DNA from 3 places in the Tardiphaga sp. 619_E2_N8_4 genome. Region 2 is predicted to be linked to each of the others. Evidence: predicted binding sites of a transcription regulator. Region 2 holds the regulator's gene; each other region holds the start of a gene.
What was found. The regulator LexA, encoded in region 2, represses DNA repair genes until DNA is damaged. The targets are predictions, from matches to a motif close to TGTTCNNNNTGTGTTCNG.
Positions count from the first base shown of each region.

Region 1: the regulator LexA is predicted to act here: its motif matches at 5,667-5,684, upstream of AB8A23_RS07625 (helicase-related protein).
Region 3: the regulator LexA is predicted to act here: its motif matches at 8,704-8,721, upstream of radA (DNA repair protein RadA).

Region 1 covers NZ_JBPWQJ010000001.1:1,597,115-1,607,839, reverse strand. The annotation lists gene AB8A23_RS07640 (CarD family transcriptional regulator) at 1-1,049, opposite strand, end outside; gene fdxA (ferredoxin FdxA) at 1,308-1,646, opposite strand; gene AB8A23_RS07630 (RNA-binding S4 domain-containing protein) at 1,798-2,067, opposite strand; gene AB8A23_RS07625 (helicase-related protein) at 2,116-5,586, opposite strand; gene AB8A23_RS07620 (DUF3108 domain-containing protein) at 6,102-7,007, opposite strand; gene rpmB (50S ribosomal protein L28) at 7,434-7,736, shown strand; gene AB8A23_RS07610 (transposase) at 7,976-9,331, shown strand; gene AB8A23_RS07605 (hypothetical protein) at 9,403-10,497, opposite strand.
Region 2 covers NZ_JBPWQJ010000001.1:4,556,620-4,567,344, forward strand. The annotation lists gene AB8A23_RS21935 (molybdopterin molybdotransferase MoeA) at 37-1,245, shown strand; gene AB8A23_RS21940 (Orn/Lys/Arg decarboxylase N-terminal domain-containing protein) at 1,404-3,761, shown strand; gene AB8A23_RS21945 (GNAT family N-acetyltransferase) at 3,783-4,352, shown strand; gene lexA (transcriptional repressor LexA) at 4,653-5,375, shown strand; gene AB8A23_RS21955 (ComEC/Rec2 family competence protein) at 5,394-7,676, opposite strand; gene AB8A23_RS21960 (glutamine--tRNA ligase/YqeY domain fusion protein) at 7,779-9,449, opposite strand; gene gltX (glutamate--tRNA ligase) at 9,649-10,725, shown strand, end outside.
Region 3 covers NZ_JBPWQJ010000001.1:3,826,429-3,837,153, forward strand. The annotation lists gene AB8A23_RS18350 (FecR family protein) at 1-591, opposite strand, end outside; gene AB8A23_RS18355 (RNA polymerase sigma factor) at 704-1,234, opposite strand; gene AB8A23_RS18360 (hypothetical protein) at 1,239-1,391, opposite strand; gene AB8A23_RS18365 (methyltransferase domain-containing protein) at 1,546-2,358, opposite strand; gene AB8A23_RS18370 (hypothetical protein) at 2,607-3,740, opposite strand; gene AB8A23_RS18375 (SDR family NAD(P)-dependent oxidoreductase) at 3,914-4,654, opposite strand; gene purF (amidophosphoribosyltransferase) at 4,818-6,311, opposite strand; gene AB8A23_RS18385 (CvpA family protein) at 6,347-6,979, opposite strand; gene radA (DNA repair protein RadA) at 7,218-8,678, opposite strand; gene AB8A23_RS18395 (hypothetical protein) at 8,819-9,070, opposite strand; gene AB8A23_RS18400 (hypothetical protein) at 9,137-9,403, shown strand; gene AB8A23_RS18405 (hypothetical protein) at 9,680-10,042, shown strand; gene AB8A23_RS18410 (bifunctional diguanylate cyclase/phosphodiesterase) at 10,130-10,725, opposite strand, start outside.

The DNA of each region.
Region 1 (10,725 bases), 3.0 Mb from region 2:
GCGGCGGCGACATCATCGTCACCATCGCTGTCGGCCTCGTCAGCACCGGCTTCGGCGCCTGCCTCGGCCTTGGCGCCACGGCGCGGGCTCTTGGCGAGCTGGCCTTCGATCTCCTTGACCGCTTCGGTCTCGGTGACGTGCTGAACCACAGCGATTTCGCGCGACAGACGATCGAGAGCTGCTTCATACAGCTGACGTTCGCTGTAGGACTGCTCGGGCTGCGAGTCGGAGCGGAACAGATCGCGGACCACTTCGGCGATGGCAACGATATCGCCCGAGTTGATCTTCGCTTCGTATTCCTGTGCGCGGCGCGACCACATGGTGCGCTTGATGCGGGCACGGCCCTTCAGTGTCTCCAGCGCGCGCTTGACCAGCGCCGGCTCGGACAGCTTGCGCATGCCGACATTCGCGACCTTCGCGGTCGGAACGCGCAGGGTCATCTTGTCCTTCATGAAATTGATCACGAAGAGTTCAAGCCTGGCGCCTGCAATTTCCTGCTCTTCGATGGCGAGGATCTGGCCAACACCATGCGCCGGATAGACAACGAATTCGTTGGTCTTGAAGCCCTGACGCTGGGTCAGTGGCTTCTTCGGCTCTTCGACGCGCGGAGCCGCAGCGGGCGCCGGCTTGGCGGCAACCGGTTTGGCAACGACCGGCTTCGCAGCAACCTTGGCAACTTCCTTCGGCGCAGCAGCCTTCACAGCAGGAGCGGCGGCGGGAGCCTTCGCGGCCGGTTTCGGCGCAGCAGGCTTGGCGGCAGTGGTCTTCGAAGCAGCAGCCTTCGGGGCAGGTTTGGCAGTCTTGTTGGGCATTGCACTTCTTTTATTTTTGGAGGACTTTTCAGCCGCAGCCTTCGCGGCGGTCCGGGTGTCCTTGACAGGAGCCCGGGCACGGCCTTTGGTGACAGAATTCTTCGCAGCAGGACCCTTCACAACGCGGCTCGCCGCAGTTGTTTTCTTGGAAGCCTTCGGATCCAAAACCTTCGAAGCAGTAGCCTTCTTCGAAACAGCAGCCTTGGAAACACTCTTTTTACGCGTTTTCTGTGACACAGCCTGCGCGTGGAAACCGCCACGCCCCTGTTTGATGTTTAAACGGGAACCCGGCAGGGCCAAATCGAGCGGCACCACATGGTCCAGCTTCTTGAATTGTGCCTATTATAGCACATTTCCCGCAAAAATCAATGATTTATGCCCTGTCGCGGCCGCTCGGCGGCCGCTTCCGGGGCATAATCGGGGCTAGGGTAAATTTCGTGTGGCTGGGGGTATCGGGGTCACCCAATCAATTGCTTGATCGTGTGACCGGGGAACTCAGTCGCCCTTGCCAGGCGCCGCCGAGAAATACTTCTCGTACTTGCCTTCCTGACCATCGAATTCCTTGGCTTCGGGCAGTTCGTCGATTTTCTGGGTGATGTTCGGCCACGTCTTGGCGTGTTCCAGATTGATCTGCAGCCACTTCTCGATATTGCCTTCGGTATCAGGCTTGATCGCGTCCGCCGGGCATTCGGGCTCGCAGACACCGCAATCGATGCATTCGTCCGGATGGATGACCAGCATGTTTTCACCCTCGTAGAAGCAGTCCACGGGACACACTTCGACGCAGTCGGTGTATTTACATTTGATGCAATTGTCGGTGACGACGTAAGTCATCCAGAACTCCGGAAACGATCGATATTCAGTGTTTGCGTAGCGCACCAACCCCGCTGCCGCAAGGGATGCAGCCGGCATAGGTCAGGGCATTTCGACCAAGGAAAAAGCCTGCCACGAAACCATCGTTGGACGCGGCATCTAGCCTAGATAGTTACTCCGGAAGGTGTTGCAAATCGGTATAGAGCACGCGCGCCGCAGTGGCATCGCCACGCCGTTCCGAGAAGCCCTCGACCTTCATCACCCGCACGGTGCGATCCAGCGCCACCGTGAGCACGTCGCCGATCTTCACACCATGGCCTGGCGATTTCTCGCGCTCGCCATTGATGCGGACCTTGCCGCCTTCCACCAACGCAACGGCACTGGTGCGGGCTTTGACCACCCGCGCGTGCCACAGCCATTTATCAAGACGCTGGCGCTCCAATCAGCACACCACCAAATGGCGGCACGGCGCCGCCTCACATGACCTGTATCAATCCTTGCGGCCGCTGAGCTGCTCCTTGAGCGCGGCGAGTTTCGCGAAGGGGGAGTTCGGATCGATCGGACGGTCCCGTTCGCGCGGTGCGGCCGATGTGGCGAATGGGCGGGTCGCGCCGCCGCGGTCGTTGCCACGGCCCTCACGGCCCTTGTCGCCGCCCTTGAAGGGGCCTTTGCCCTTGCCCTGGAAGCGTTCGCGCTCACGCGGCGGACGGCCACCCTCGCCCGGCTTGCTGTCGCGTGGACCGCGATTGCCACGGTTGTCGCGGTTCGGCGCACCTTCGGCAGAGGCCGCGGCGGCCGGCGCATCGCTGCGCGGACGACGGAACTCGTTGTTATTGTTGCGATCGCGGCGGCCCTGACCTCCGCGGTCATGCCGCTCGCGCTTCTCGCCATCGGCCACGGCGCCTTCGGCGGGAGCCGACTGCGCAGCGCCCTGCGGGGCGTTGGTGTTGCGATGGTGGCGGTTGCGGTCGTGGCGCGGCGGACGGCGCTCTTCCGAACGGCCACCCGGACGCCAGACTTCGACCAGTTCGGGCTCGGCAGCGACGGCAGGAACCGCAGCGACGTCGCCCTCGGCAGGCGCAGCAGCATCGGCCACTGCAGCAGGTGCGGTCTCGGCAGCAGTCCCGGTTTCGACAATGGCCGCAGCGGGCTCCGGCTGCGCTTCGACGGAAGCCGTCTCTTCAACAGGCGCAGCTTCAGGCGCGGTGCTGGGCACCAGCGCGACTTCAGGCAACAGCGATGCTGACGGCACCGCGGCCGCTTCTTCAACCGGAGCTGCATCAGCAGTTGCATCGGCGGCTGTCTCGGCAGTCGCAATCTCGGCGGTTTCGGCCGCCTCAGCGGCAGCCTCGACCGCAATGACATTGTCCTCACCGGGCTTGTCGGACTCGGCAAGTCCCACCAGGGCGTCGGGCTGATCGCCCGTATTGTCGTCAGCCTTGACCTCGATCGGCGTCGTCGCAGCGACCGGCTTCGGCGGTGCCGGCGGCAGCGGCGCCTTCTTCTCCATGCGATAGCCCAGGGCACGCAGGATCGAGGCGAAATCTTCGCCGGCCGAGCCGGTGAGCGAGGTCATCGCCTGCGTCACCACGAAGTGGCGACCATCAAAGGCGCCCGCGGGCTTCTCGCCCGGTGACGCTTCACGCCACGCGAGAGCTGGACGGATCAGATCGGCCAGACGTTCGAGAATATCGACGCGCACCGCGCGCTCGCCGCACTGGCGATAGCCGAGCACGCGATAGGCATCGCGATCGAGCAGCTTGTCGACCGGGAAGGATGTACGGCCCGACCCTGCGAGATGCTGTGCACTCGACAGCGCCGACATATCGACATTGTCCTGCTTCAGCGCCCAGAGCAGCGCCGCGAGCGAACGCCCCGCAGGCTTCAGCAGGCCGGGGATATAGATATGATAGGCGCCGAACCGCACGCCGTATTTGCGCAAGGTCGCGCGCGACGGCTGATCGAGATCCTTCATCTCGGTCGCGATCTTCTGCCGTTCCAGCACGCCGAGTGCTTCGGTGAGCTGGAACGCGATGCCGCGTGCGATACCGGTGATGTCTTCGGCCTTGGTGAGATCGAACAGCGGCCCGAGCAGCTTCTCGATATGCGTCTTCAGCCAGAGATCGAGGCGGGCCTGAACCGCATCGCGCGGCGCGCCGGAGAGGCGCTCATCGGCGATGATGCGGAGACGGGGATGCAGCACATCGTCGGCTGCGACCAGACGGGCCACCGCATCGCCGGTCCAGCGCATGGTGCCGTCGGAGGCGAGCACGAACTGATCGTCCGGCGCGTTGCCGAGTTTCTCGGCGCGCGCGTCGATCTCGCCGGCCAGCGCCTTCAGCGCCGTGGCCTGCAAGGCCTTCGCATCCGAGCCAGCCTCGGCCGCATCGGGCAAAAATGTAAACCCGTCGAGACGGCCAATCACATGGCCCTCTACGATCACTTCGCCCGTCTTACCAATTTCAGTATTCAGCATCGTGTTTTCCCGCAAGCGGCGCATCAATACACTGGTACGACGATCAACGAAACGCTCAGTGAGCCTCTCATGAAGGGCATCTGACAGTTTATTTTCCAATTCGCGCGAAATTCCCTGCCAATGATCCGGATCTGAGAGCCAATCGGGACGATTTGCCACGAATGTCCAGGTCCGGATTTGCGCGATTCGGCCCGATAACGTGTCGATATCGCCATCAGTTCGGTCCGCTTGCGCGATTTGCGCGCCAAACCAGGCATCGGGGATGCGCCCACGCTGCATCAGGAAGTTGAAGATAGTGACTACCAGCTCTGCGTGTGCAGCGGGCGCGATGCGGCGGTAATCTGGAATCTGGCACGCATCCCACAGTTTCTCAACGGCGGCCTTGCCCTGCGCCATTTCGCGCACGTCGACGTCACGGACGGCATGATCGAGCACGCGCAGGTCTTCGGCGATCGGCGCACGGGTCAGCGCCTCGTGGTGCGGCACCTCCGCCAATGACACCTGCAGCGAGGCAATCGAGGAGAAATCCAGCTTCGAATTGCGCCATTGCAGCACCTTCACCGGCTCGAAGATGTGGTTCTGCAGCTGATTGACGAGTTCGGGCTCGAACGGCTCGCAGCGGCCTGTGGTGCCGAAGGTACCGTTGCGTGTCGCGCGGCCGGCGCGGCCGGCGATCTGCGCGAATTCCGACGGCGTCAGGCGGCGGAATTGGTAGCCGTCATATTTGCGATCGCTGGCAAAGGCGACGTGATCGACGTCGAGATTGAGGCCCATTCCGACCGCGTCGGTTGCCACTAAGTAGTCAACGTCACCATTCTGGAACATCGCGACCTGCGCGTTGCGCGTGCGCGGCGACAGCGAGCCCAACACGACTGCAGCGCCGCCGTGCTGGCGCTTGATCAGTTCGGCGATGGCGTAAACTTCGTCCGCGGAAAACGCGACAATCGCTGTCCTGCGCGGCTGCCGCGTGATCTTGCGATCGCCAGCGAATTCCAGATGCGACAAACGCGGCCGTGTGACGATGCTGGCGCCGGGCAGCAGACGCTCGATGATCGGGCGCATGGTCGCGGCGCCAAGCAGCAGCGTCTCGTCGCGGCCGCGGCGATGCAGGATGCGATCCGTAAAGACGTGACCGCGCTCCAGATCTGCCGCGATCTGGATTTCATCGACGGCCAGAAATGACACGTCGAGATCCCGCGGCATCGCCTCGACGGTCGACACCCAGTAGCGCGGCTTGGCGGGCTTGATCTTCTCTTCGCCGGTGATCAGCGCCACGGCTTCAGGGCCGACGCGGTCCAAAATTTTATTATAGACCTCGCGCGCCAGCAGGCGCAGCGGCAGGCCGATGATGCCCGACGAATGCGCGAGCATGCGCTCGATAGCGAGATGGGTCTTGCCGGTATTGGTGGGGCCGAGCACTGCGGTGACGCCGGCGCCGGGGGCCCTGCCGTTGGACAGCGTGGGCGGAGAAGACAAAAAGGCCATGTTTTTCAGATATTTCCGCGTCGCCGACTGTCAAGACCGAGACAGGTTACGACGCTTCAGAGCCGCGCTTTTTGATGGTTTGGAACGAGTCCGGAACGAAAGCGGCCCGAATCGGTGACTCGGCACCTCCATGGCCGCATCACCCCAACATCTCGCGCTGACATTCTCCGAGACTGACTAGATCAAGTTTGTGACAGCGCAACAAGGGCCGACAAATCCCCGAAGTTATGAACAGCGCACGGACTCCGAACCGGCTTTGAGTCAAGCCGGGATCCTGCGCAAATCCTGCGGCGCGTTTGCGACGATGCTGCGATGGCGCACTTTGTCTTGCGGCATCATTGCGGCAGCGTCCCGTCTCGGTCCCTCATGGTGAGGAGCGCGGCTTCGCGCGTCTCGAACCATGAGCTGGCGGGGCCAAGACCTGTCACCATCCTTCGAGACGCCGCGCAAGGGCGCGGCTCCTCAGGATGAGGCCGGTGTGTGGAGCCGCCTCCTTTAGAACTTGCCTCGTTCTCTCAGTTCGTCTTCGCCACGGCCTTGGCCGGCGCGGGGGTGGTGACGAATTCGGTGGCTTCCAGCATGGCGACGCCAAGCGGGGTCGGCACCACCATGCGATACGGCACCAGCACGCGGGTTCCGGCGATCGGCACCAGGGTCACTTCGATATTGCGCTGGGCGGCAAGATATTTGATGGCGGCGCGGTCGGGCACATAGCCGGCGATCGGGGTGAAATAGACGGCGCAGACGATGGCAGGCCCGCGATAGCCCTTCTCGGCCTTCACGCTTTCCATCCGCTTGTAGTCGAGCTTGAGATCGTAGCGCATGCGGCCATCGAAGATCGACGCGCCGGTGCGGCACGAATCCGGCGTCAGCAATTCGCCGCTGCCACCGACGCGCATCAGCGAGCCGGTCATCGGATCGATCACGTTGCGGCGATGCGCATCGGTGATCGGAATCTTCTCGGGATCGAGCGGCGGCTCCGGCTCGATGGAGAATTCCTTCACATAGCCCGGCGTGATCAGCATCTTGATCGTCTCGGACTTCTTCGCGGAGGTGGTAACGGCCTGATAATTCGACGGCACCAGCGCGCCCGCGACCACGCGGCCGGTGGACTGGCCGGAGCCCGAGCCGCCGGCAAATGCTTTCAGCAAACCGGCGGTGCCGCCACTGGCGGTCGCGGAATACTGGTCTTCATTGATGTCGATGGCCCACTGGCCCTTGCCCACCGCGATGCCGGCGAGGCTGGCTTCATACTTGGCTTCCAGCTTGCCGCCCGCCAACACCGCCTGCGCGGGGGCCTGAACCGGCACGGCGGCCGGCGCTTGGCCTTGCGTCTGGCTTTGGATCTGGCCTTGCGCCTGCGCCGAGGCCTCCACCGGCAAAACCGGCAGCATCAGGCCCGCGGCGACGGCGAAACGCACGCCAAAGCCCGCAAATCGCACTCTTGCAAGCGCGGCGGTCCGCGGGGTGGTCACCGGTCGGGTCACAAAGCGGGGCGTGCGAAGGCTCACTTGCTGATATCACCTGGTCGGCGATCCCCGGCCAAAGGCGCAGGGCCGCATCGCTCAATTGGGCTGGAGCGACCTGTTTCCGGCCCGAATACGTCGTTTATATGATGGGAACCGCGCCAGATTCCATGTGGTTTCCGCGCGTAGGCCGGGCTATACAGCCGCCGAATGCGCAGGCTTTTGCCGGTTTTGCCGCGACTTTCGCTGGCCGGATATCTTGACGATCGCGGCCAAGCCCCCTATACGTCCGCCACTCCTGAAATGGACGTGATTTTTGACCCCCTGCCCGGCTTTGGGCTCTTCGCCTTTTAGCTGCGGGGATGACAGAGGATTTTCGCCATGTCTCGGCGCTGTGAACTGACACTGAAGGGCCCCCAGGTGGGCCACAAGGTGAGCCATTCGAACATCAAGACCAAGCGCCGGTTTCTGCCGAACCTGGTCAATGTGACCTTCCTGTCCGACGTGCTCGGCCGCGGCGTGCGCCTGCGCGTGTCGGCAAATGCCGTGAAGTCGGTCGACCACCGCGGTGGCTTCGATGCGTATCTGATCAAGGCCCGCGAGAGCGAGCTGTCGCAGAAGGCCGTGCTGCTCAAGCGCGCCATCGAAAAGAAGAAGGCCGAGACCGCAGCCGTCGCGGCCTGATCCCTTCGATCGGACTTTAAGTTTTCAAATACAGAACGGCCGGATCGCGAGATCCGGCCGTTTTTGCGTTTGGGGCGACGGGACGTCGCCCGCGACACCAACTCCAACTTTGCCACTTGGCGAACACGAAAGGATTGGCTCGACCAGTACTCTGATTGAACAGCCGCAAAGTCATTAGATTTCGACTTGAAGTACTGCTTTTTATACCGCTCACTTAAGCGAGCCGGAGATTTATTGCCTTGTCGAAAATCAGCCTCCCCTCCGATTTGTTTCACTTGCGCGAGGGTGAGGCTCCAATGTACGGGGCCTCTCCCGATTCAAAGAAAGCCGTCGAGTACTTCAAAACGTTCATAACGGCGGACGATTGGGAAGCCCGCAGAGCCGAAGTAGCAAAACAATTTTATAGAAGCCTTGTCGGAGAAGCTGCCGACCCATCGGGGAAAGGTAAGTACTTTGATGATCGAGACCTCTTCGGATGGTACCTTTTTCTAGCCGAAGCGTTCACCGACCACCCATGGAATTACGAGATCATCTACGGCTGCAGGATTATCCCAATCTTTGTAGCGATAGGCCGAAGTCTCGATCAGCTAGAAAAAATTGATGGCTTTGCCGATCGTGCTAGGCGCGTGATCACTGATGCTAAGGCGCAGCCGAACGGACCACTTTTTGAGATACTGGTTGCCGCCGCTTACGCCAATGCGGGTGGGAAAGTCACTTTCAGGCCAGAGAAGCCCGGCCAACAAAGGTCTCATGACCTAGACGTAGAGCTTGAAGGGAAGTCTTGGGCCGTTGAGTGCAAGCGAATGGAAGCAGGGGAATATGCCGAGGGTGAACGGCAACGTATGCGAGACCTTTGGAGGCGCCCATGCCTCACAATGGTGCGCGAAAAACGCAACATATTGATGAACGTCAACTTTAAGGTAGAGCTGAAGGAGGTACCAGACGACTACTTACTACAACGTGCTGAGAAGTTTCTCCGACGTCCGCTGCGAGCCCACTTTTGGGACGACAGAATCGCTGACGGGTCCATGGAAAGTCTCGATTTGGAGCCGATCCAAACAGCTCTTCAAGACAATTATCTTCTACATCCAAGCCCGCGATTTACGGAGCTCTTGACCGGCGCGTACCAACGAGCCGACAGCATGCTTTCTATGATGGAAATTAAATTCACAGAGAACCCGCACTTCATTAAAGAAATGGGCTCCGCGGTTGTTTGTCGATGGACCAGCCTTTCGGACGACGCCGTCGGCAAGAAAGCCCGCGACATAATGAAAAAACTTTCCGAAGCTAACGATCAGCTACCTTCCAATGTATCCGGCGTGGTTCACGTGGGGTTCGAAGCCCTGGGAGCAGACAGCATTGAGCAGCGCAGATATGAAAAGATAATCGAGACTGCCAAGAGGTTCGACCGCGGAGAATCTGGTCTGGAGATTATTTATTGCCACTACTTCGCACCCGACCCGACCCCCGACGAAGTATGGGCTATAGATGAAACCGTTCAATGGATCGGCCGCGACAGACCCCTCGTCGACGGCAGGCTTCTTCCGTCAGAGACGGAAGGGAGAGCTGGAGTGTTCTGGAAATCAGAAAACTGAACTCGTATTTACCAATTTCTGATCAATGTGTTCTTACTCACCTCCGCGCGTGGGAAGCCACGCCTCCCTTACTACTCTTCAAAATCATCATCGCCCGCGAGAAGATCTGGCAACAGCACCGAAACTAATATTAGAGACGTTGGGAGGCCACTCTTATCTATTATTCGACGGCAAACTATTGAAACATTGTCTCGCTTCATTGCCTCCAGAATCTGATCGCGAAGACGATCTCTATCGCGTCGAGGAACTACAAAATTTAGAACTCTGGGAAGTTCGACCGACTCTATCTTTCCTACACCACCGTCACGATCGTAACTCTTTATTCTTCCAGTAATCAGCGATACTTCGCTCTCGCTTTTCTTATCTTGAATGGCCGCAATTACTTGAGGATTTAGTTCTGCGTAGACACTCGCTTCGCTGCCCCCACCGATGCTCATCCGGTCTGCTGAACGTCGCAAGGGTAGTCCAATTTCCTGGATCATTGGCCTTAGGCGCGATGTCAACTTATTCATCGTGCTTTCGTCGATCTGCTGGAGCGCGGGGTCGTGCGCCTCAAACTCCCGCTCACGCTCTTGCTCGGCTGAGATCTCGCTCGCGGCCTGTTCTAATTCTTTTCGCGAAGCGATCCTAGGCACTGCTGTATTAGAGGATTGAAGGGACCATCTTAGAAGATCTAAAGCATCTTTCGTATTGGCTCTTTCGCCATCGCCTATTTCTTTCCATAGCCGCAATTCATCCAAATCTATTCGGCGCTGCTTAGTGCGCTCTTTCTCAAGAGACAGCTGATTGCTCTCGGCAGTTCTTATCTTTGCTAGTTCTTTCACTATCTCGTCGGCTTTCTCCGTTCTAGGAAGAAGCATTTGCCAGACGTAAGAAATTAGCGCGGATAAGGGTAACGAGATGGCAGCAGCCATCCCTTGTTTAACACCTGACACGATTATGTCTTCGATGAAGGAGCCGCGCTGCGGGCTACGAACAACCGCCTCAACGTTTGACTCAAGAGTGATTTTGGATACCACTCGATTGGTTCTTCGAAAGTGCTCGACCGTAGCGATGAAACGCGCCATCGCATATTGTGACCTGCTATACTCGTAAAAATGCAATTGCCCGGTGTTCGCCAATCCCCCATCGAAACGAACCCGGATCAACTCAGTGCCTTCTTCCATATCCCCTCCCTAACTTAAGGTTGCATTAGCGTCGAGATTTGCGAATGGGGAGTCAAGCGGGAGGATCGAATCGCACCCATTATCCGGCGATAATCTCACCGAGCCTCCTCGAGTGCCTGCGCACGCCGCCCACAACATCGCCTCATTTCCCCCGGGAACGCAGTGCAGCGTGCACCGTTCTTAACCCGGTTGCGCCGCGTGCGGCGCTGGCAACTCACGGCTCTTATC
Region 2 (10,725 bases):
CTATGACGGGCGCCCACACTGCCGGAGATCCCCGCGATGGCCCTGATGCCGGTTACCGATGCCATGGCCGCGATTCTCGCGGGCGCCGATGCGCTGCCTGAGGAGATGGTGCCGCTGGAAGACGCGTTCCACCGCGTGCTCGCCCGCGACATCGCTTCGCTGCGCACGCAGCCACCGGAGCCCATGTCGGCCATGGACGGCTATGCGGTGCGCGCCGCCGATGCGACATTGGGCGCCAAGCTCCGCGTGATCGGCGAGATCGCCGCAGGCAAGCCGTTCGACCGCCCGCTGCAGACCGGCGAAGCCCTGCGAATCTTCACCGGCGGCGTGCTGCCCGCTGGCGCCGACGCCGTCGTAATCCAGGAAGATACCACGCGCGATAGCGATATGGTCGGGATCAACGAGGCCGCGATTTCCGGCAAGCATATCCGCCCGGCTGGCGTCGATTTCAACGAAGGCGATGTGCTGTTGCGCGCCGGCACCCGCCTTACCGATCGCGACCTGGCGCTTGCTGCCGGGATGAACCATCCGTCACTGCCCGTGCGGCGACGGCCGGTCGTTGCCGTGCTCGCCACCGGCGACGAACTGGTCATGCCCGGCGCGGTCCCTGGCCCCGGCCAGATCGTGCTCTCCAATGGTTTCGCGCTGCGTGCGTTGGCCCGCGCTGAAGGCGCCGAGGTGATCGATCTCGGCATCGCCGTCGACACGTTGGAGGCGACCACATCGGCCATTCAGTGCGCGATCGATCTGAAGGCGGACGTGCTGATCACCACCGGCGGCGCGTCGGTCGGCGACCACGACCTCGTGCAGCAATCCCTGATCAATGCCGGCGTCGAGATGGCGTTCTGGCGCATCGCCATGCGGCCCGGCAAGCCGATGATGCACGGACGCCGCCAGGGCATGCGCGTGATCGGCCTGCCCGGCAATCCCGTCTCGTCCTATGTCTGCGGCTTCCTGTTCATGGTGCCGCTGCTGCGCGCGCTATCCGGCCGAAACGAGGTCGCTCACGCGCTCGAACCCGCGGTGCTCGGCCGCGACCTCGCCGCCAACGACCAGCGCGAGGACTATCTGCGCACGCGTCTGGAAACCCGCGCCGACGGCACCGTGGTGGCGACGCCGGTGATGAAACAGGACTCGTCGCTGCTGGGAAATCTGGCTGTCGCCGAAGGACTTCTGATCCGCAAGCCATTCGCTCCCGCCGCCGCCGCTGGTGATTCCTGCGCGATCATGCGACTGCCTGTCTAAAGGCCGAGATGCGCGATGGGATGCCGGGCCACCGGAACTTCCGCCGCGCGGCATGTTCTCTGAGCTTTTTTCTGACTGAGATACCTTAACGCGGCTTCAGTCACTGAATTGTCACGTAACGCAGCGAGACATCGCTGCGAAACAAGATCGGTGCACAAATGGACTATTTCAAACGCTTCAATTTCCTGTTTGCGATGCCAACATTCGACGCCGACGATCTCGAGGGCATTCGCCTCAATCAGATCGTCGATGAGATCGAGCGTTCCGGCTTCGAGGTCGTCAAGGCGCGCAAGCTCGAAGACGCCACGATCGCGGTCCAGACCGACGCGGCGATCGGCTGCATGGTGGTCGACTGGGGCAAGAAGGGCCTCGAAGGCAAGACCGCGGCGCTGATCAACCTGATGCGCAAACGGGGCCTCGATTTCCCCATCATCCTGCTGATCCGTCGCAAGCGGTTTGAAGACGTCCCGGTCGAGGTGCTCGATTTCATCGACGGCTATGTCTTCCTGTCGGAGGAAACACCGCCGTTCATCGCCAAGAATCTGATCAGCCGGTTGAAGCAATATGCCGAGACGCTGAAGACGCCGTTCTTCGGCGCGCTGGTCGACTATGCCGAGGAAGGCAACCAGCTCTGGACCTGCCCCGGGCACAATGGCGGCGTGTTCTACAGCCGCAGCCCGATCGGGCGGGTGTTCATGGAACATCTCGGCGAAGCCGTGTTTCGCGACGACCTCGACAATTCGGTGCTCGATCTCGGCGATCTGCTGACTCACGAGGGCCCTGCTTTGCAGGCGCAGAAGGAAGCCGCGCAGATCTTCGGGGCGGAGAAAACCTATTTCGTGCTCAACGGCACCTCGACCTCCAACAAGGTCGCGCTATCGGCTCTGGTCACCGATGGCGATCTGGTGCTGTTCGATCGCAACAACCACAAGGCGGCCCTGCACGGCGCATTGATGATTTCAGGCGGTGTGCCGATCTATGTGCCGACGACGCGCAATCCCTGGGGCCTGATCGGCCCGATGAACTGGGATGCGCTCGACGAGGACGCGCTGCGCGAGCGCATCCGTATCAATCCGCTGGTCACGGATCCCGAGGCCTGGAAGCGTCCACGCCCGTTCCGCGTCGCCGTGGTCGAACAGTGCACCTATGACGGCACCATCTACAGCGCCGAGATGATCATCGCGCGCATCGGCCATCTCTGCGATTACATCCTGTTCGACGAAGCATGGGCGGGTTTCATGAAATTCCACCCGCTCTATGCCGGCCGCTTCGCCATGGGGCTCAAGGAGCTCGGCCCGGATTCGCCGGGCATCATCGCGACGCAGTCGACCCACAAGCAGCTCGCGAGCTTCTCGCAGGCGTCGCAGATCCACATGAAGGATCGTCATATCCGCGGGCAGAAGCGCCGCGTCGAGCATCGGCGCTTCAACGAAAGCTTCATGCAGCACGCCTCGACCTCGCCATTCTATCCACTGTTCGCATCATTGGATGTCGGCGCGCAGATGATGAAGGGCCGCTCTGGCGAAGTGTTGTGGGACGACACGATCCGGCTGGGCATCGAACTGCGCAAGAAGATGCGCGCCGTCCGCCGCGAATTCGAGGAGAAGGAAACCCGCGCCGAGCGTCGCTGGTTCTTCGAACCCTTCGTGCCCGAGCGCGTCGCAATTCCCGACGCAGCCAGCGAAGGCGCTGTTCACAATGTGCCGTGGGAAAGCATCGGCACTGACCAGCTCGCCACCAATCCGTCCTATTGGCAGCTCGCCCCTGAGGCTGCCTGGCACGGCTTTCCCGGAATGGTCGCCGGCTTCGCCATGACCGATCCCAACAAGCTGACGGTACTGACACCCGGCTTCGACCGCACCACCGGCGGCTATGCGGAACACGGCATCCCCGCGCCCGTGGTCGCGCAGTTCCTGCGCGAAAATCGCATCGTGCCGGAGAAGAACGACCTTAACTCGCTGCTCTTCCTGCTGACGCCCGGCGTGGAGGCCAGCAAGGCCGGCACGCTGATATCGGGCCTTGTCGCCTTCAAGAAGTTTCATGACGACAACGCGTTGCTGGAAGACGTCATCCCGGAATTCGCACGGCGCAGGCCCGCGCGTTACGCGGGCATACGCCTGCGGGATCTATGCGGCGACATGCACCGGTTCTTCCGCGAGGCCAATGTGAGCGAACTTCAGACCAGGCAATTCTCCGCTGACCATCTGCCGGAGATTGCCATGTCACCCCATGATGCCGCGCGCTGTCTGGTGCGCAACGACGTCGATTACCTCCCGATCGATGAGATCTTCGGGCGCGTCGCGACGACGCCGTTCGTGGTCTACCCGCCCGGCATCGCCACGATCGTCCCCGGAGAACGGCTCACCGAACGGTCAAAGCCGATGATCGATTATCTCAGGATGTTCGAGACCTGCTTCAACACATTCCCGGGCTTCGACGTCGAGATCCAAGGCATCTACCGCAAGGTCGACGCCAATGGCCGGATCCGACTTTACACTTACGTGGTCTCCGAATAGGGAGCACGTAAGGAGCCTGATTTGCCAACGGAACTCGAACAGCCGGTCGTCATCCGACCATCACGCGACACCGACGTCGATGCCATGCTGGCGATCTATCGCCGGCACATCCGGCAAGGCGTCGAGGAAGGCGTCAGCGACGCCGACACGCCGCAGCCCGACGATCTCAGAGACCGGCGCAAGAACCTGCGCAGCAAACGGTTCCCGCACCTCGTCGCCACGCAAGGCGGCGAGGTCGTCGGCTATGCCTATGTGGTGCTGTTCCGCAAGCGACCGGCCTATCGCTACACGGTCAAGCATTCGATCTATATCCACCACGGTCATGTCGGCCGGGGCATCGGCCGCCTGTTGATGCGCGAACTCATCGACGTCTGCGCGGCGGCCGGCTTCCGGCAGATCATCGGCTATATCGATGCCGACAACACGGCCTCGCTCGGCTTGCATGAGAGCTTCGGCTTTGCCCGCGTCGGCTTGCTGCCCGGCGTCGCCTATCGCTCCGGCCGCTGGGCCGACACGATCATGGTTCAGCGCTCGCTGGCCACCGGCTCCACGACCCCGCCGCCGCCCGTTGGGCGCATGACGTCTGCGTAGACCAAGCGACCGGGAAGCATTTTCCATGTCCGTCGAGGGTCGACGACTGGTGAGGAACAGCCTCCTCAAACCTCCCTCAACGCGCATTCTGTTGACGGCAAATTAAGCATTGCAGAACACATATGGAACATATAGTGTTCGTTCATGATTTGTTTCGAGATTCTGTGGCTTTGAGTAGTTTGAGAGTGCCCGAACTCGCGCAACCGATCTTCGAACGATCGTCTCTGGATTGAGGCTCACGTTCGAAGGCCCTTTGAAACGCACGCGGCGGCCGACACCGTCAACTGAGGATGGCTTCAGATGCTCACGCGCAAACAATACGAACTCCTGCGATTCATCGATCAACGGTTGAAGGAAGCCGGCGTCCCGCCCTCCTTCGACGAGATGAAGGATGCGCTCGACCTGCGCTCGAAGTCCGGCATCCATCGTCTGATCACGGCGCTGGAAGAACGCGGCTTCATACGCCGTCTGCCCAACCGCGCCCGTGCCATCGAAGTCATCAAGCTGCCAGAGCTCGGCGCGCCGGTCACCGGCGGCACCGGGCGCCGCGGCTTCACGCCCAGCGTCATCGAAGGCACGCTTGGCAAGGTGCGTTCGGCCGCCAGCATCGCCAGCAACAGCGGCGATGATGACAATGGCCGCACGGTTGCTATCCCGGTCATGGGCCGGATCGCGGCAGGTACGCCGATCGAGGCGCTGCAGACCCGCAGCCACACCATCAGCATGCCCGCGGACATGCTCGGCTCCGGCGAACATTACGCGCTCGAAGTGCGCGGCGATTCCATGCAGGACGCCGGCATTCTCGACGGCGACACCGTGCTGATCCAGCGCAACGAGAGCGCCGACACCGGCGACATCGTGGTGGCCCTGATCGACGACGAGGAAGCCACGCTGAAGCGCTTCCGCCGCCGCGGCGCGTCGATCGCGCTGGAGCCAGCGAACGACGCCTACGAGGTCCGCATCCTGCCGCCTAACCGGGTGCGCATTCAGGGCAAGCTGATTGGCCTGTATCGTCGCTACTGAGGCTGTGGCCTCGGCGGATTACTGATCTTCGGGTTGAAGATCGGTTTCCGCCGGCGTCGCATCCACCGGCCGATTTTGCGGCGTGCGACTGTCCTGGATCAGATCGTGCTGGGGCTCATCGGGGATAGCGCGCGACCACGGGCGGTCCAGGCCAGGCGGGCGCACGGCATCGATGGTAAAGCCGTTGGCAGTTCGCTGCAGGCTCACCGCGCCATTTCGTTGCAAGCGATCCTGATCGATCACCAGCGCCTTGCAATCCCTCGGCGATTGTCTCGTCGTGACGATCAGCGCCGCTTTCTCGCAATCATCTGTGAAAGCATCCGGCTGTAGAACCAGCGCCACCAAAGCGCCATCGGCCAGCGCCGTGATGCACCCGTCGCGGTCGCAGGACACGCCGTGGCCGACTGAGGCATCGGTCGGCAGGCGTGCATCGGCATCGCCGGCAAGCCACTCTTTCAGCAAAAATGTATCCTTGGCGCTGCGCATCACGTGGAGATGCCCGTCCCTGCCCCGTACCGCGACGCTGCGACCATCACCCGAGATCAGCACATCCGGCTGCTTCACCAGCAATGCCCATACAATCGAGAGCACCAGCACGCCAGCCCCCGCGAAGCGCAACGGCGTGCGCAGCAATCCGAGCACGATGATGCCGATACTGGCTGATATCAGCGGTCCGGTGCCGAAGGCCGGCATCCGGCCGATGGCGCCGGGCAAGGCTGCGACCCATTGCGTGACCACGATCATCCACTGGATGCCGACATCCATCAGCCGCCAGAACACACCGTCAAAGCCGAACGGCATGGCCACCAAACCGAGAATGCCGGCCGGCATCACCAACGCCGAGACCACCGGCATCGCCAAAAGATTGGCGAGAACGCCATAGGGCGTGACGCGATGAAAGTGAAAGGCAGCATAGGGCGTGGTGGCAAGGCCCGCGACCAGCGAGGCCAGCACGAGCATCGCGATCTCACGTCCGCCCCATAGCGCCACGCGCGCCGTCGCGGAATGATCGGACGACGCAAACAGCGCGGGCATGCCGATCTGCACCAATGCGACGAGCCCCAGCGTCGCCGCGAACGACATCTGGAAACTCGGATGCACCAGTGCCTCCGGCGCGACGATCAGCACGACCATTGCCGCCACCGCCAGCGTGCGGAACGTCACCGCCCGGCGATCGACCATGACTGCAATCAGCACGACGGCCGTCATGAAAAACGATCTCTGCGTCGCGACTTCAGCACCTGACAACAGCAGATAGAACAGTGCTGCGAATAACGCAGCAGCCGCTGCGACTTTCTTGATCGGGAACGTCACCGTCAGCACGGGGATCAGTGCCAGCAGCGCGCGGATCGCAAAGAACACCACGCCGGCGACAACGGCCATGTGATAGCCAGAAATCGACAATACATGACCGAGGCCGGAGATGAACATCGCATCATTGACGTCAGCCGAAATCGCATCGCGGCGGCCCGTGAGCAGCGCCGTGGCAATGGCGCGGCTATCGCCCGAGAGCACTGTGCGGATCCGCGCGTCGATGGCGTCGCGTAGCCCCTGCATGGTCGCCGAATAGCGTAGCGCCACACTCGGCTGTATCGGCGGATCGACTGCCTTGATGCCGCCCATCACAAAACCGGACGCGCCGATCCCTTGAAAATACAGATCCCGTCCGAAGTCGTAGCTCCCCGGCCGGAGCGGCGGCAGCGGCGGCTGCAGCCTTGCCTTCAATTCGACGAAGCTGCCGATGGCAGGCGCCATGCCCTTCTTCACCGACAGCCGCACACGGGTGAGCTTCGGCGCGGCGCGCGGGCTGTCCATCGTGGCAACGCGCAGCACGAAGCGATCCGTGCGCTCCCGTTCCTCGTGAGTTTCAACGAAGCCGGTCAGCGCGACGGAATAGAGCGGCTTCGCCAGAACCTCATGAGCCACGCGCGCGGTTTTCATTGCAGCCATCGCAAAGCCGGCCGCGGTTGCCGCAATGAGCAAGATCAAGGGAAACCATCGCTGCCGCCGCAGCAAAAACGCAGCCACGCAAAGAAGGCCTGCCGTCGCAGCGGCAACCCAGGCCACCGGCTCATGCTCAGCGGCAAAATACAGCGCGATGCCGGTCCCGAAAGCGATCGGCACCCAAGGCAGCAAGCGACCGGGACCAGCTTCGGCCCACACCCACGTCCAGAGCGTCTCGAAGCCCGACGTTGATGACGTCGGTGACGGGAGAGCGACGCCTGCCGTGGCCGGCGGCGGCCATGTGGTCGCCGTGCCGGATCGGCCCCGCCGCTGTTGCTGATCCCCGCCCCGCGCCATCGAACGCCCGCACGCCAAGCTTGTCCTTCCGAATGCTATCGGAAGGGCAAGCGGCGGCTAGCGGAACGGATGCAGAATACGAAAACTAATCCCTGGGGTTGCTCAAGCGAGCTTGGCGTAGCTGTCGCGCAGACCGACGGTACGGTTGAAGACCAGCTTGCCCGGCGCTGAATCCTTGTCGCGACAGAAATAACCCTGGCGCTCGAACTGCACGACATCGCTTGTGTTGTCGCTCGCCAGCGCCGGCTCCAGCATGGCGCCGGTCAGCGTCTCCAGCGAGTCCGGATTGAGCTGCGATGCGAACTCGGTCGCATTGGGCTGCGGATCGGCGAACAGCTGATTGTAGACGCGCACTTCCGCCTGCACGGCATCTGCAGCGCTCACCCAATGGATCGTCGCCTTGACCTTACGGCCGTCTGGCGCATTGCCGCCCCGGGTTTCCGGATCATAGGTGCAGCGCAGTTCGACCACCTCGCCGGCAGCGTTCTTGATCACGTCCTTGCAGGTGATGAAATAGCCGTAACGCAAGCGGACCTCGCGGCCCGGCGCCATGCGGAAGAACTTCTTCGGCGGCTCTTCCATGAAGTCGTCATGCTCGATGTAGAGCTCGCGGCCGAATGAAATCTGCCGGTTGCCGAGCGACGCATCATCGGGATGGTTGATGGCTTCGAGCTGCTCGGTCTGTCCTTCCGGGTAGTTCTCGATCACCACCTTCAGCGGCTTCAGCACCGCCATGCGGCGCTGCGCCGTGCGATTCAGTGTCTCGCGCACGGCGAAGTCGAACATCGAGATATCGACGGTCGAGTTGGCCTTGGCGACGCCGATGCGCTTGACGAACTCGCGCAGCGCTTCAGCGGGAATGCCGCGGCGCTGTAGGCCGGCGAGCGTCGGCATCCGTGGATCGTCCCAGCCGGTGACATGGCCGCCGCGGACAAGTTCGGTCAGCACGCGCTTCGACAGCAGCGTGTAGGTCATGTTGAGGCGCGCGAATTCATACTGATGCGGCCGCGACGGCACCGGCAGGTTTTCCAGGCACCAGTCATAGAGCGGCCGGTGATCCTCGAATTCGAGCGTGCAGATCGAATGCGTCACGTGTTCGATGGCATCCGACTGACCGTGCGCGAAGTCGTAGCTCGGATAGATGCTCCAGGCGGTGCCCGTGCGCGGATGATGCGCATGCAGGATGCGATAGATCACGGGATCGCGCAGGTTGATGTTGCCCGACGACATGTCGATCTTGGCGCGCAGCACGCGGGCGCCGTTCGGGAATTCGCCGGCGCGCATCCGCGCGAACAGATCCAGGTTCTCATCAACCGAACGGTCGCGGAACGGGCTGTTCTGGCCGGGCTCCGTCAGGGTGCCACGCTTAAAGCGGATCTCTTCCTGCGACTGGTCATCGACATAGGCCTTGCCGGCGCGGATCAGGTGCACCGCCCAGTCATAGAGCTGCTCGAAATAGTCCGAGGCGTAGTGCAGGTTGCCCTCGCCCCAGTCGAAGCCGAGCCAGCGGACGTCGCGCTGGATGGCGTCGATATATTCCTGCTCTTCCTTGGTCGGATTGGTGTCGTCGAAACGCAGGTTGCAGTGGCCGCCGAACTCCTCGGCAACGCCGAAATTCAGGCAGATCGACTTGGCATGGCCGAGATGCAGGTAGCCGTTGGGCTCCGGCGGAAAGCGCGTCACCACGCTCTTGTGCTTACCGGATTGCAGGTCCGCCGCAACGATGTCGCGGATGAAGTCACGGCCTGCGTCGGATACCGATTCGTCTGTCATTTTCTGCCTTTCAAGCTGCGCCCTATGTGCCAAATCCGGAAGGCCGCGCCAAGGCCGGATCAGGGGCCGGGTCCCGCGAAAGGGCCTTTTCCGATGCGGTTCCGACCCCAAATCCGCGTTTATTCGCCGTGAGACAGCGCCCTGTCGTTGTGATAAACGCCCGCCAACACTCACACCGAACTCGATCGAACCCGCTGATATGACCGCTCCCGTCGTTACCCGTTTCGCCCCCTCGCCGACCGGCTTCCTCCATATCGGCGGTGGACGCACCGCGCTGTTTAACTGGCTCTATGCCAAGAAGACCGGCGGCAAGATGCTGCTGCGGATCGAGGATACCGACCGCGAACGCTCAACGGACGCCGCGATCGACGCCATTATCGACGGGTTGAAGTGGCTGGGCATCGAGTGGGACGGCGACACCGTCTTCCAGTTTGCCCGTGCCGGCCGGCACCGCGAAGTCGCCGAACAGCTGCTGGCCGAGGGCAGGGCGTATTACTGCTATGCCAGCGCCGAGGAACTGCAACAGATGCGCGAGACCGCCCGCGCCGAGGGCAAGTCCAAGCTCTATAACGGGCTGTGGCGCGACCGTGATCCGTCGGATCCGCGCCCCGACGTCAAACCGACGATCCGCCTGAAGGCGCCGCTCACCGGCGAGACCGTGATCGAGGATCAGGTACAGGGCCGCGTGGTCTGGCAGAACGAGAATCTCGACGACCTCGTGCTGCTGCGTGGCGACGGCAATCCGACCTACATGCTCGCCGTGGTGGTCGATGACCATGACATGGGCGTGACCCATGTCATCCGCGGTGACGATCATCTGATCAACGCCGCCCGCCAGAAGCAGATCTACGACGCGCTCGGCTGGACCGTGCCCAGCATGTCGCATATTCCGCTGATCCACGGACCCGATGGTTCGAAACTCTCGAAGCGCCACGGTGCGCTCGGCGTCGAGGCCTATCGCGCGCTGGGTTATGTGCCGGCCGCCCTGCGGAATTACCTGGTGCGGCTCGGCTGGAGCCATGGCGATCAGGAAATCTTCTCGACCCAGGAGATGATCGACGCCTTCGACCTGTCGGGGATCGGCCGTTCCGCCGCGCGCTTCGATTTCGCCAAGCTCGAAAATCTCAACGGTCACTACATCCGTCACACCGACGATCAATCCCTCGTGACCATGTTCGAGGACGTGCTGAATTACGTGCCCGGCGGCGCCGAACTGAAGGCGAAGCTCAACGACACTACGCGCGCTCAGCTGTTGCGCGCCATGCCCGGCCTGAAG
Region 3 (10,725 bases), 730 kb from region 2:
CTGAACTGTCACCTCGACACCATCAGCCGTCCGGTCGATATTGAAGGCAGTCCCGAGCACGCGGATTTCGCCTGCGCCGCTGTCGACCGTGAAGGCCGTCTGGTCTGGCTTTACATCGAAAAAGGCCTGGCCACGGCGCAGAACGACCCGGCGTCGACCATCCTTGAAGTCCAGGTCCAGGGCAGTGTCGGCACCGATGTTCAGGCGGGAGCCGTCCGGCAGGTCGCGGGCCATCACCTGACCACGCGCAGTGACAATATCTGCCTGCCAGTTCTCAAGCATCGATAGATTGATGACCCAGATGACGCAGGCTGCAGCGATCGCTGCGGGCAATGCCGGCCACCATCTCATCTGGCGCCGGGCAGCGATGTTGCCGAGACGATGGTCGCGTGCAGCCAGCCGAATGGCAGGCTCCTCAAGCTGCTGCCAGATCGCCGCTGCTTCGCGATAGGCAAGTTGATGACGATGATCCTCATTGAGCCATTGCCGAAAGGACGCTTCGTCGGCCTCAGTTGTCGTCCCGTCGCGTCGGATGAGCCAGAGATCAGCGGCGGCGCACTGTGCTTTCGTTGGCCGGTCGCCAGGTTTCATCAGCAATTCCTTCGATCGATCGAAAAGGCGATGCGGGAATGCTCCTGCCGTTAGAAGCGTTCCAGCTACTCCTACCTTTACAACGAGCGACGAGAAAGAACCCACATCCATTTTAGCGGAAATCTTTGCTGGCGAGATTGAGATGATCGGCCACGGCGGCGCGGCAGTGCTGCATGGCGCGTAGCAGATGTTTTTCGACAGCACTCACGGAAATGCCGAACCGCTGTCCGATCTCCGCATTGGATTCGCCATTGACACGTCGGCGAATGAAAATTTCGCGGGTTCGGGTGGGGAGCTGCGCGAGCGCGCGATCCAGTGCAGCGACGGCTTCGCGCGCCTGCAATGCTGCGTCTTCCGATGGCTGCCCGGGGCTGAGCTGTTCAGGCAGTACGTCGGCGAGCATATGATGCCGCCGCGATGCCGTCAGGTTATGGTCGATCGCGGCGTTCCGGGCTGCAGCGTAGAGGACGCGCTTGTTGTCTTCATCCGAGCCGTTAGTCCCGGCGGCAAGCACCCGGGCGAAGACATCCTGGACGATCTCCGAAGCCACTTCACGATCGCGGACCCGGCGACGTACCAGCGTTTCGAGATGAGCGCGATGTGATGTAAAGAGCCTCGCGATCGTGCTCTTCCAGAGGGTCATGATGTCACGCGTTCGAACAAGACGGGATTCGATGCGTTGCGGTGATCATTGAGAACGGGACGATAGCTGACCCATACAGACGATAGGTTGTCTGCATGACGAGATCGTCGACCATGTCACCGACGGCGCCAATGTCGCTATCGGAAATCTCGCTCATCACCGGTTCCTGTAGTCAGGATATTCCTGATTGTCCGGCAGAGATAGACGGTACCACCGTCCAGCTCAAGTTATTGATGAGGACGTGATATAGAACGGTTCGAAATTCACGGAAGCCCGGCCATGCGAAGTGCCGGCACGGGATATTCCGACACTCAGGCCGCAGCCACGATCACGTGTGCCTGAATTTTAGCAGCAACCTCGCCGTTGCCATGTCTGCGCGCAATTTCAGATGCTGCGTAGTCAGTTGCAGCTTCCAGTTTTCCCGCGTCTCTGGCTTCGATTTCGGTGCGAAGAACAGTTCCCTGACAATAAGCAACGGCCGGAAGGCGCGGCGAGGATGCACGGCTTTGTTCGGCTCTCGTCTCGATCATCACATGGGAGAAACCTGCGTCCTCCAGCTCGCGACGGATCAGTGCCGTATCGTGGTAGCCGTGTGGCGTGCGCGCCAGAAAGCGCGGCGGATCGTTCGGGAAAATCTTTGCGAGAGCATTCGTCACATCGTCAGCAAATACATTGTCCTCGATGCGATCCCATACATTGAATAAAAGATGTCCTCCGGGCTTCAGAACTCGCTTTGCTTCGCGGTAGGCGGCTGGGCGGTCGGGAAAGAACATCGCGCCGAACTGACAACACACGAGATCGAAGGCCGCATTTTCAAACGGGAGCGCCAGAGCATCCGCTTGTCGCCACGTGATGCGATTGTCCGGAGCTTGTTGCGACGCGGCGTAGTCGAGCATCGGCTGGTTGAGGTCGGTGACAATATAGCTTGCGCCGGGGGATAATCTTGGCGCCAACGCGCGGGTGACAACTCCGGTGCCCGCGGCGATTTCCAGAACGGCGCCTGGCGCGAAAGACGCTGCGCGTTGTGCGAGATCTGCGGCGTAGGGCTCGAAAATCAACGGCACCATATAGCGATCGTAGTTTTCCGGAATCGAGCCAGCGAACAACTTGTCGGTTTCCAGCATTGCTATCACCCGTCGTCCGTTTGATGGCGCGCGAGACTAGCATGTATTGTCGGCGTCGTCCCGAAGGGCGAGAGCCGAGCCAGGGCCATTGCGTTTGGCTGTACGTCAGCGATTCAAATTCCCAAACCGAGAGCGCAAACGATGGAGCTGTCCAGATGATGGACGGCTCCATTGTTCGCATGCACCAGCATGGGGCGTGCATCGTCGGGACCGGAAACAGACGATCTGGCTATAACTCGTAGCGACAGCTACTTCAGCGCATCCGAGACAAGCCTGAATTTCTGGATGCGCTTTCCGGTGTCGACTTCGGCCGTGTAGACGTTGCCCTTGGTATCGACTGCCATGGCGTGAATCCAGTGGAACTGGCCGGCCTGACGGCCATTACGGCCGAAGGTGCCGACGACCTTGCCGTCGTCGCGATTGATGACGCGGATCTCGTTGTTCTCACCATCCGCTGTTAGCAGCCAGCTCTGCTTAGGATCGGGCCACACCGCGAGATCCCACACCGCGCCGTTGCCGAGGGTGGCCTTCTCGTAGAACCACTCCTTCACGAAGCTGCCGTCCTTCTTGAACACCTGCACGCGGTTGTTGATGCGGTCGCAGACATAGACGAGGCCGTCATTGGCGAGCTTCACGCAATGCACGGGATTGCCGAACTGCTGCGACACCGGCGCATTGGGGTCGTAGGCCGCCTGCTTGTCGTCATTCGGCTTGTTGCCATAGGCACCCCAGTGCCGCTTGTAGGCGCCGGTGGTGGCGTCGAACACGATGACGCGGCGATTGCCGTAGCCGTCTGCGACATAGATCTCGTTGGCATCCTTGTCGATGGCGGTCTCGGCGGGCTTGCCGAGCTGGGTGGTGTCGTTGCTGCCCTTGCTCGGCGCGATCTTGCCGATCTGCATGACGAACTTGCCGTCGGTGGTGAATTTCAGGATCGCATTGTCGTTGTCGAGATTGCCACCGACCCAGACGAAGCCTTTCTCGTCGACTTCGATGCCATGCTCGCGGCCGACCCATTCATAGCCTTCGCCAGGACCGCCCCATGAGCGCAACAGATTGCCGGCGGCATCGAACTCCAGCACCGGCGGCGCTGAGACGCAGCACTTCGAACGCGGCGGATTGAGTGCCGCGCCTTTCTCGTCATCGGTGAGCGAGCGCGGGCGGTGGATCACCCAGATGTGGCCGTCCTTGTCGGTCGTGATGCCGCCGACCTGGCCGAGGATCCAGTTGTTCGGCAGCGGCTTCGGCCAGGACGCGTCGACCTCGAAGCGGGGGATATCGGCGGCGCGGGAGGAGGGAGGTGCGAGGGACAGCGCGGCGAAAGCGAGGGCTGCTGTTGCAAGTGCACGCAGTGACCGCGCGCGATGAGTTGGCGACGCCATGACGACCTCCCTGATTGTCGGTGCGGGTTGTCCCGCTTGGGAGGGAGTGAAGTACCGTCGTGATGCAGAGTCAATCTTGCGGCGCGGTGTGTAGGGCGGATTAGCCGTAGGCGTAATCCGCCGCCCACATGATGAGTCGGCGGGTTACGCTTCGCTAACTCGCCCTACGGTGCTTACGCCGGCGGATGAAAGCCCATCACCTTGCCGGTCTTGTAATCAACGAACTTGCCCGTCTCCGTCCATGACGGCAGGCAGAGCGGCACGATGGTCTCGGCAACTTGCGCCGGCGTGTTGAGCGTCTCGGGATCCTCGCCGGGCATCACAATGGCGCGCATATGCGTGCGCACGGGGCCGGGATTGAACAGGTTGACGCGGATATTCGTGGTCGCGGTCTCGTTGGCCCAGACCCGGACCAATGTTTCCAGCGCAGCCTTGGAGACGGCATAGGGGCCGCGATAGGCAGAGGCCTTGCTGGCGGTGCCGGATGTGACGAACACGGCGCGGCCCGCATCGGACTGCTGCAGCAGTGGCTCCATGCAGCGGATCAGCTGGAAGTTGGCCGTGAGGTTGGTGGCCATGGTGTCGTTCCAGGCCTTCAGCTCGATATGGCCGAGCGGCGACGAGGGGCCTGCGACGCCGGCATTGCCGACCAGAATGTCGAGCTTACCGTGGCGCTCATGCAAAGCAGCGCCGAGGCGCGACAGGCCGTCGAGATCGGTGATGTTCAGCGGCACCAGCGTGGCGCTGCCGCCCTCGGCACGGATCGCGTCGTCGAGTTCTTCAAGGCCACCCTGGGTGCGGGCCACGGCGACGATGTGCGCGCCGGCCTTGGCCAGCGCCAGCGCGGTGGCATAGCCGATGCCGCGCGAGGCGCCGGTGACGAGGGCGATGCGGGAGGCGAGGGGAAGGGTCATGGCGCGGCTCATAAATCTCAGGCGTCCTCCCCGCGAAGGCGGGGATCCATACACGGGAGGGTTATGATGCGGAAAGGTGGTTGTGTCTAATCCAGAGCCAAACAAATTAGATCGTGGCTATGGGTCCCCGCTTTCGCGGGGATGACACCCGATAAGACTGCGATCAGCTCGCCTCGGCCAGCAGCGAGAGCTGCCGCGGGGCATCGATCTCGCTCATGTCGGTGAGCGGGGTCGGATAGTCGCCGGTGAAGCAGTGGTCGGCGAATTTCGGATGGGCGGGATCGCGGCCGGGTTCGCCCATGGCGCGGTAGATGCCGTCGACCGAGACGAAGGCCAGCGAGTCCGCGCCGATCAGGTCGCGCATTTCTTCCAGCGTGTGCGTGGCGGCCAAAAGACCCGCGCGGTCCGGCGTGTCGATGCCGTAATAGTCGGGATGGGTGATCGGCGGCGACGCAATACGGAAGTGGACTTCCCTGGCGCCGGCGTCGCGCATCATCTTGACGATCTTCTTCGAGGTGGTGCCGCGCACCAGACTGTCGTCGATCAGCACAATGCGCTTGCCTTCGATGGCGGCGCGGTTGGCCGAATGTTTCATGCGCACGCCGAGTTCGCGCACGCTCTGGGTCGGCTGGATGAAGGTGCGGCCGACATAGTGATTACGGATGATGCCGAGTTCGAACGGCACGCCCGAAGCGCGGGAGTAGCCGATCGCGGCAGGCACGCCGGAGTCCGGCACCGGCACGATCACGTCGGCTTCCACATGGGTCTCGCGGGCGAGCTGTTCGCCCATTGCCTTGCGGGTGTCGTAGACCGAACGTCCGCCGACGATCGAGTCCGGACGTGCGAAATAGATATATTCGAAGATGCAGGGGCGCGGCGCTTGCGGCGCGAACGGCTTGTGGCTCTGCGCGCCGTTCTCGTCGAACACGATGACTTCGCCAGGCTCGATGTCGCGAATGTACTTGGCGCCGATGATGTCGAGCGCGCAGGTTTCCGAGGCGAGGATCGGCGAGCCGTCAAGTTCACCCAGCACCAGCGGGCGGATGCCGAGCGGATCACGGGCGCCGACCAGCTTCTTGTTGGTCAGCGACACCAGCGCATAGGCGCCTTCGATGGCGCGGAGTGCTTCAATATAGCGGTCGATGAAACGGTTGCGCTTGGAATGCGCGACGAGGTGCAGGATGACCTCGGTGTCGGTCGTCGACTGCATCATCGCGCCGTTCTTCACGAGCTCGCGGCGCAGGGTCAGACCGTTGGTGAGGTTGCCGTTATGGGCTACTGCAAAACCGCCGGCATTGAGTTCGGCGAATAGCGGCTGGACGTTGCGGAGAATGGTTTCGCCCGTGGTGGAGTAGCGGGTGTGGCCGACGGCGGCGGTGCCGGGCAGGCGCTCGATCACTTCGCGGCGGGAGAAGGTGTCGCCGACGAGGCCGAGGCGACGTTCGGAATGGAAGCGCTTGCCGTCGAAGGCGACGATGCCGGCCGCTTCCTGGCCGCGATGCTGGAGGGCGTGGAGACCGAGCGCGGTGATCGCCGCCGCATCGGGATGGCCGTAGATACCAAATACACCGCATTTTTCGCGGAGCATGTCGCCGTCTAGATCGGGATTTCGCATGGTGGTGCTCGCGTCGTCGGAAGGGCTCTGCATCGGATCCATCGCGCCTTTCAGGTGTCGCGAGAAACTAAGAACGCCTAGCGTCCCGCCGGTTTGCCATCGATCAGCTTTTTCAGGCTGTCGCGGGCAGGTTTGGAATAGCCATCCGCGGCGCCGGGCGCTGCGGGCTCGGCGTCGGTCGTATCCTCATCGGGTTTGTTTTTCTTGAACCTCTTCAAGATGGTGTTTTCAGGGTCATCCGGCAAGAGTGCCATCAGCCAATCGCCGGTTCCCTGCAGAACGACGCGCGATTTTGCACCCGTGACCCAGTCCGGACGCTGCTTGTCCGGTACCAGCCAGGAGAAGAACAGGAAGGCGACGACCACGATCAGGAGGCCGCGGGCGAGGCCGAACAGGAAGCCGAGCGTGCGGTCCAGCGCGCCGATGCGCGAATCCAGGATCATATCGGAGATGCGGACGGTGATGATCGAGACCACGATCAGCGTGCCGATGAACACGCCGGCCACCACCACGATGCTGGCGACGGTATCGTTGTTGAAATAAGTTTTAGCGGTCGGGAGCAGTTTCTGGAAAGCAAACAGGGTGACCAGCGCCGCCGCGCCCCAGGCCGCGATCGACAGGATCTCGCGCATGAAGCCGCGGACCATGGCCAGCAGGCCGGAGATCAGCATGACGCCGAGCAGGACAAGGTCGAGAATCGTGATCGGCATCGGCTGGTCAGGTCCGCTCGTGAATCAGAAACCGCGAATCGGCACAGGCTGCCGCTTCAGGTGACGGTGATATGGCACGTCTCGCAAGGCCGGAAAACCGCTATCGGCCGCAAGAGCACACCTGATCACACCATTGTTCCGCTTTCGGCAGAGTGCCTTAACGGAGCGTGTTGCACATCTGCGCAGTCTGTCGCGCGCGCATTCTATAGCGGCCGCGGCAGCGCAGGTCACGTCGCTGTCAGCCGTCCTGGCGCTTGAATCGCACCGGTGCGGTATTTTTCTCGGCATCTGTGCTTTTGCTGTTGTCGCGCGTGGGTTTGACGCCGCGCGCAGCGATATCGGCGACCAGCGAGGTCAGGCCGCCGATGGTATTCAGCGACAGTCCGGCATCGCCGCCGGGGTCGCCGCGCGCCGATTCCGGCAGTACTGCGCGGCCGAAGCCGAGTTTTGCCGCCTCTTTCAGCCGCGCCGAGGTCTGCGCCACCGGGCGCACGGCGCCGGACAGCGAGATTTCGCCGAAATAGACGGCGTCGGTGGGCAGCGGCGCATTGCACAGCGACGACACCAGTGCCGCGGCCGCGGCCATGTCGGCGGCGGGCTCGTTGATGCGCAATCCGCCGGCGACATTGAAATAGACGTCGTAGCCCGACAGCTTGACCCCGCAATGGGCTTCCAGCACGGCCAGCACCATGGACAGCCGGGATGAATCCCAGCCCACCACGGCGCGGCGCGGCGTGCCCAAAGTCGTCGGCGCAACCAGAGCCTGCAGTTCCACCAGCACCGGGCGGGTGCCCTCCATGCCGGCGAAGACGGCGGTGCCCGGCGAGCCGAGGTCGCGATCGGACAGGAACAGTTCGGACGGGTTGGAGACCTCGCGCAGGCCAAGCCCGGTCATCTCGAACACGCCGATCTCGTCGGTTGGGCCGAAGCGGTTCTTCACGGCGCGCAGGATGCGGAACTGCTGCGAGCCTTCGCCCTCGAACGACATCACGGCATCGACCATATGCTCGACCACACGGGGCCCGGCGATCTGGCCGTCCTTGGTGACATGGCCGACCAGGATGATGGTGGCTCCGGATTTCTTGGCGAAGCGAATGAGCGCCTGCGCCGAGGCGCGGACCTGAGTCACTGTGCCCGGCGCGGATTCCACGGTGTCGGTCCACATGGTCTGGATCGAGTCGATCACGATCAGCCGCGGCACCCTGCCTTCGGACAGCGTGGCGACGATATCTTCGACCGAGGTCTCGGACGCGAGCTGCACCGAGGCGTCTGCAAGGCCCAACCGCGACGCGCGCAGCCGCACCTGTGCCACGGCTTCTTCGCCGGAGATGTAAACCACGCGATGGCCGGCCCGCGCCATCAGGCTGGTGGCCTGCGTCAGCAAGGTCGATTTACCGATGCCGGGATCGCCGCCGATCAAGAGCACCGAGCCGCGCACGAAACCGCCGCCCGTGACGCGGTCGAGCTCGCCCATCCCCGAGGCAATGCGCGGCGCATCGTTGCTCTGGCCGGTCAGGCTTTCGAGATTGAAGGTGCGCCCCTTGCGCTTGGAGCGCGCGCTGACCGGAATCGTGGTGACGCCGGTGGTGTCCTCCTCGGCCAGCGAATTCCACTCGCCGCAGGCGTCGCACTTGCCCTGCCACTTGTTATAGGCGGCACCGCAATTCTGGCAGACGAAGGAGAGGAGGTTTTTGGCCATTGGCGGAAGGAATCGCGACTGTGGGTGTTTTTGGTTTGTTCTCTTGGTCTACGCGGTTGAACGGGGCATTTGCAAGTTTCTTCTCGAAGGGTTCGCCAGCCTCGCCGGGTGGGACGCATCGACCGGCACATGGGCAAGGTCTATTTGGTTGCCAAAATTCCGACGCGCGAGAACTGGTCGGCAATGTCGGCCTGGATCGCCTTTGCCGCGGCGATGCCGGAGGTGCAGCCTCTGCAGTGGTCCTGTTCAACTTGGCGATTGCTTACGCTCGGTAGACGCGCCGCGAGCAGCAGTGGTGAGCAATCGAGGCTGCTCGACCAACGAGCTGAGCCGCAGTCCAGCGCTTCGCGAGTCCAATTTGTTCCGCGCAGGAGCTCGCGTGGAACTGCCATGCGACGAATCCTTCATTAACCTCCGCCCGATAGCCTCACCGCAGTGACGTCAGCGTGAGGTGTGCGGTGCGTATTTTGATGATCGTGCTGGGTGCGGCGACGCTGGCGACGCCGGTACTTGCCTCTGACTACCGCGATGCGCGCTATCGTGCCGGCACCGCGCGCTATCCCATCACGATGGATACCGGCATTCGCGCGCCGCCGCCGCTTTATTATGTGGAAGCGCCGCCGCGTTATGTGCGGGATCTGAGAACGGGCGAACCGGGCCAATGGGTGGTTCGCCAACCGAGTGTGTTCGAGCAACTCTTCGGGCTGCCCCGCGACGGTTATTAAGATAGTCCGCAGGGACCGGTTGATCTCACGCTGCGCTGGGCTGTGAATCCGAACGCAGCGCAATGTGCCTGCCTTGGCATCCTCATATGTTGCCGTCATCAAATCTTAAGCACGTTCATCAAGGTAAATATCAGGACCGCGTTGACCGGTGGTGGTGCTTGGCTGAGTGTCGCGCATCAAAGCGATACGAACCCATTTCAAACAAGCTCGCCACGGGGTCTCATCATGACAAAATTGATTGCTGCTGCGCTGTTCGCCACTGTCGCCGGAATGGCGATGCCCGGTGTTGCCTCGGCTGGCTGCTATAATTGCTACGCGCCACCGCCGCCGTGCCAGACTTGCTATCAGCAGCAGGTGGTGCCGCCGCAGTATCGTACGGTCGAAGAGACGGTGATGGTCGCTCCCGGCCGCACCGTCGCGCGCCGCACGCCGGCGCAGTACGAGACGGTGATGGTCCCGAAGACCGTGATGGTTGCGCCTGCGCGTGTCGATTACGAGCGCATTCCGGCGCAATACGCCACGCAGCAGCGTGTGCAGATGGTCGCTCCGGCGCAGGTCTATTACGCACCGGTGCAGCAGGGCTGCTCGACCTGCAATCGCGGTTTCAACTTCGGCTCAAGCTACGGATACGGCTACTAAGCCGCGGGTAGCTCAGATTTTCAGGACTGCGATCGGCCGCCTCAGGGTGGCCGATTTGCGTTTGGGGGAGGCCACCGGTGGCGGCGGTCATCTCCCTGCGGTGATGACCTCTGCGCACAACTCGCCGTCAGCAGCACCATTTCCAAATGAAACTGCGGCATCGAGGTCGAATTCGGAGAGCGGGACGGGCCGACCGAACAGAAAGCCCTGGACGAGGTCTACGCCTGCAGCCTGCAGATATTCAAATTGCTCTTCGGTCTCGACACCCTCCGCCGTCGTTGCGATGCCAAGACCATGGGCCAGCGCAAGCACCGAGGACACTACCGCTGCGCAATCGCGGCGATCGGGAGCGCCTTGTGCGAAGGATTTGTCGATCTTGATCCTGTCGAACGGGAAATTGGTCAAATAACTCGCCGTTGAATAACCAGTGCCAAAATCATCGAGCGCTATGGAGATGCCGAGATTCTTCAGCTGCCGTATCGTCCCCAGATGCGCCGTCGCGTTCTCAAGAAGAGCCGTCTCCGTAATTTCCAACTCCAGCCGTTCAGGCGAAAGACCCGTCTCCATCAGAGTATCCAGCATGACGTCGAGCAGCTTTCCCTTGCTGACTTGAACCGCAGAGATGTTGACCATGATCTTGAGGTGAGCCGGCCACGACGCTGCATCCGTGCAAGCCTGGTGCA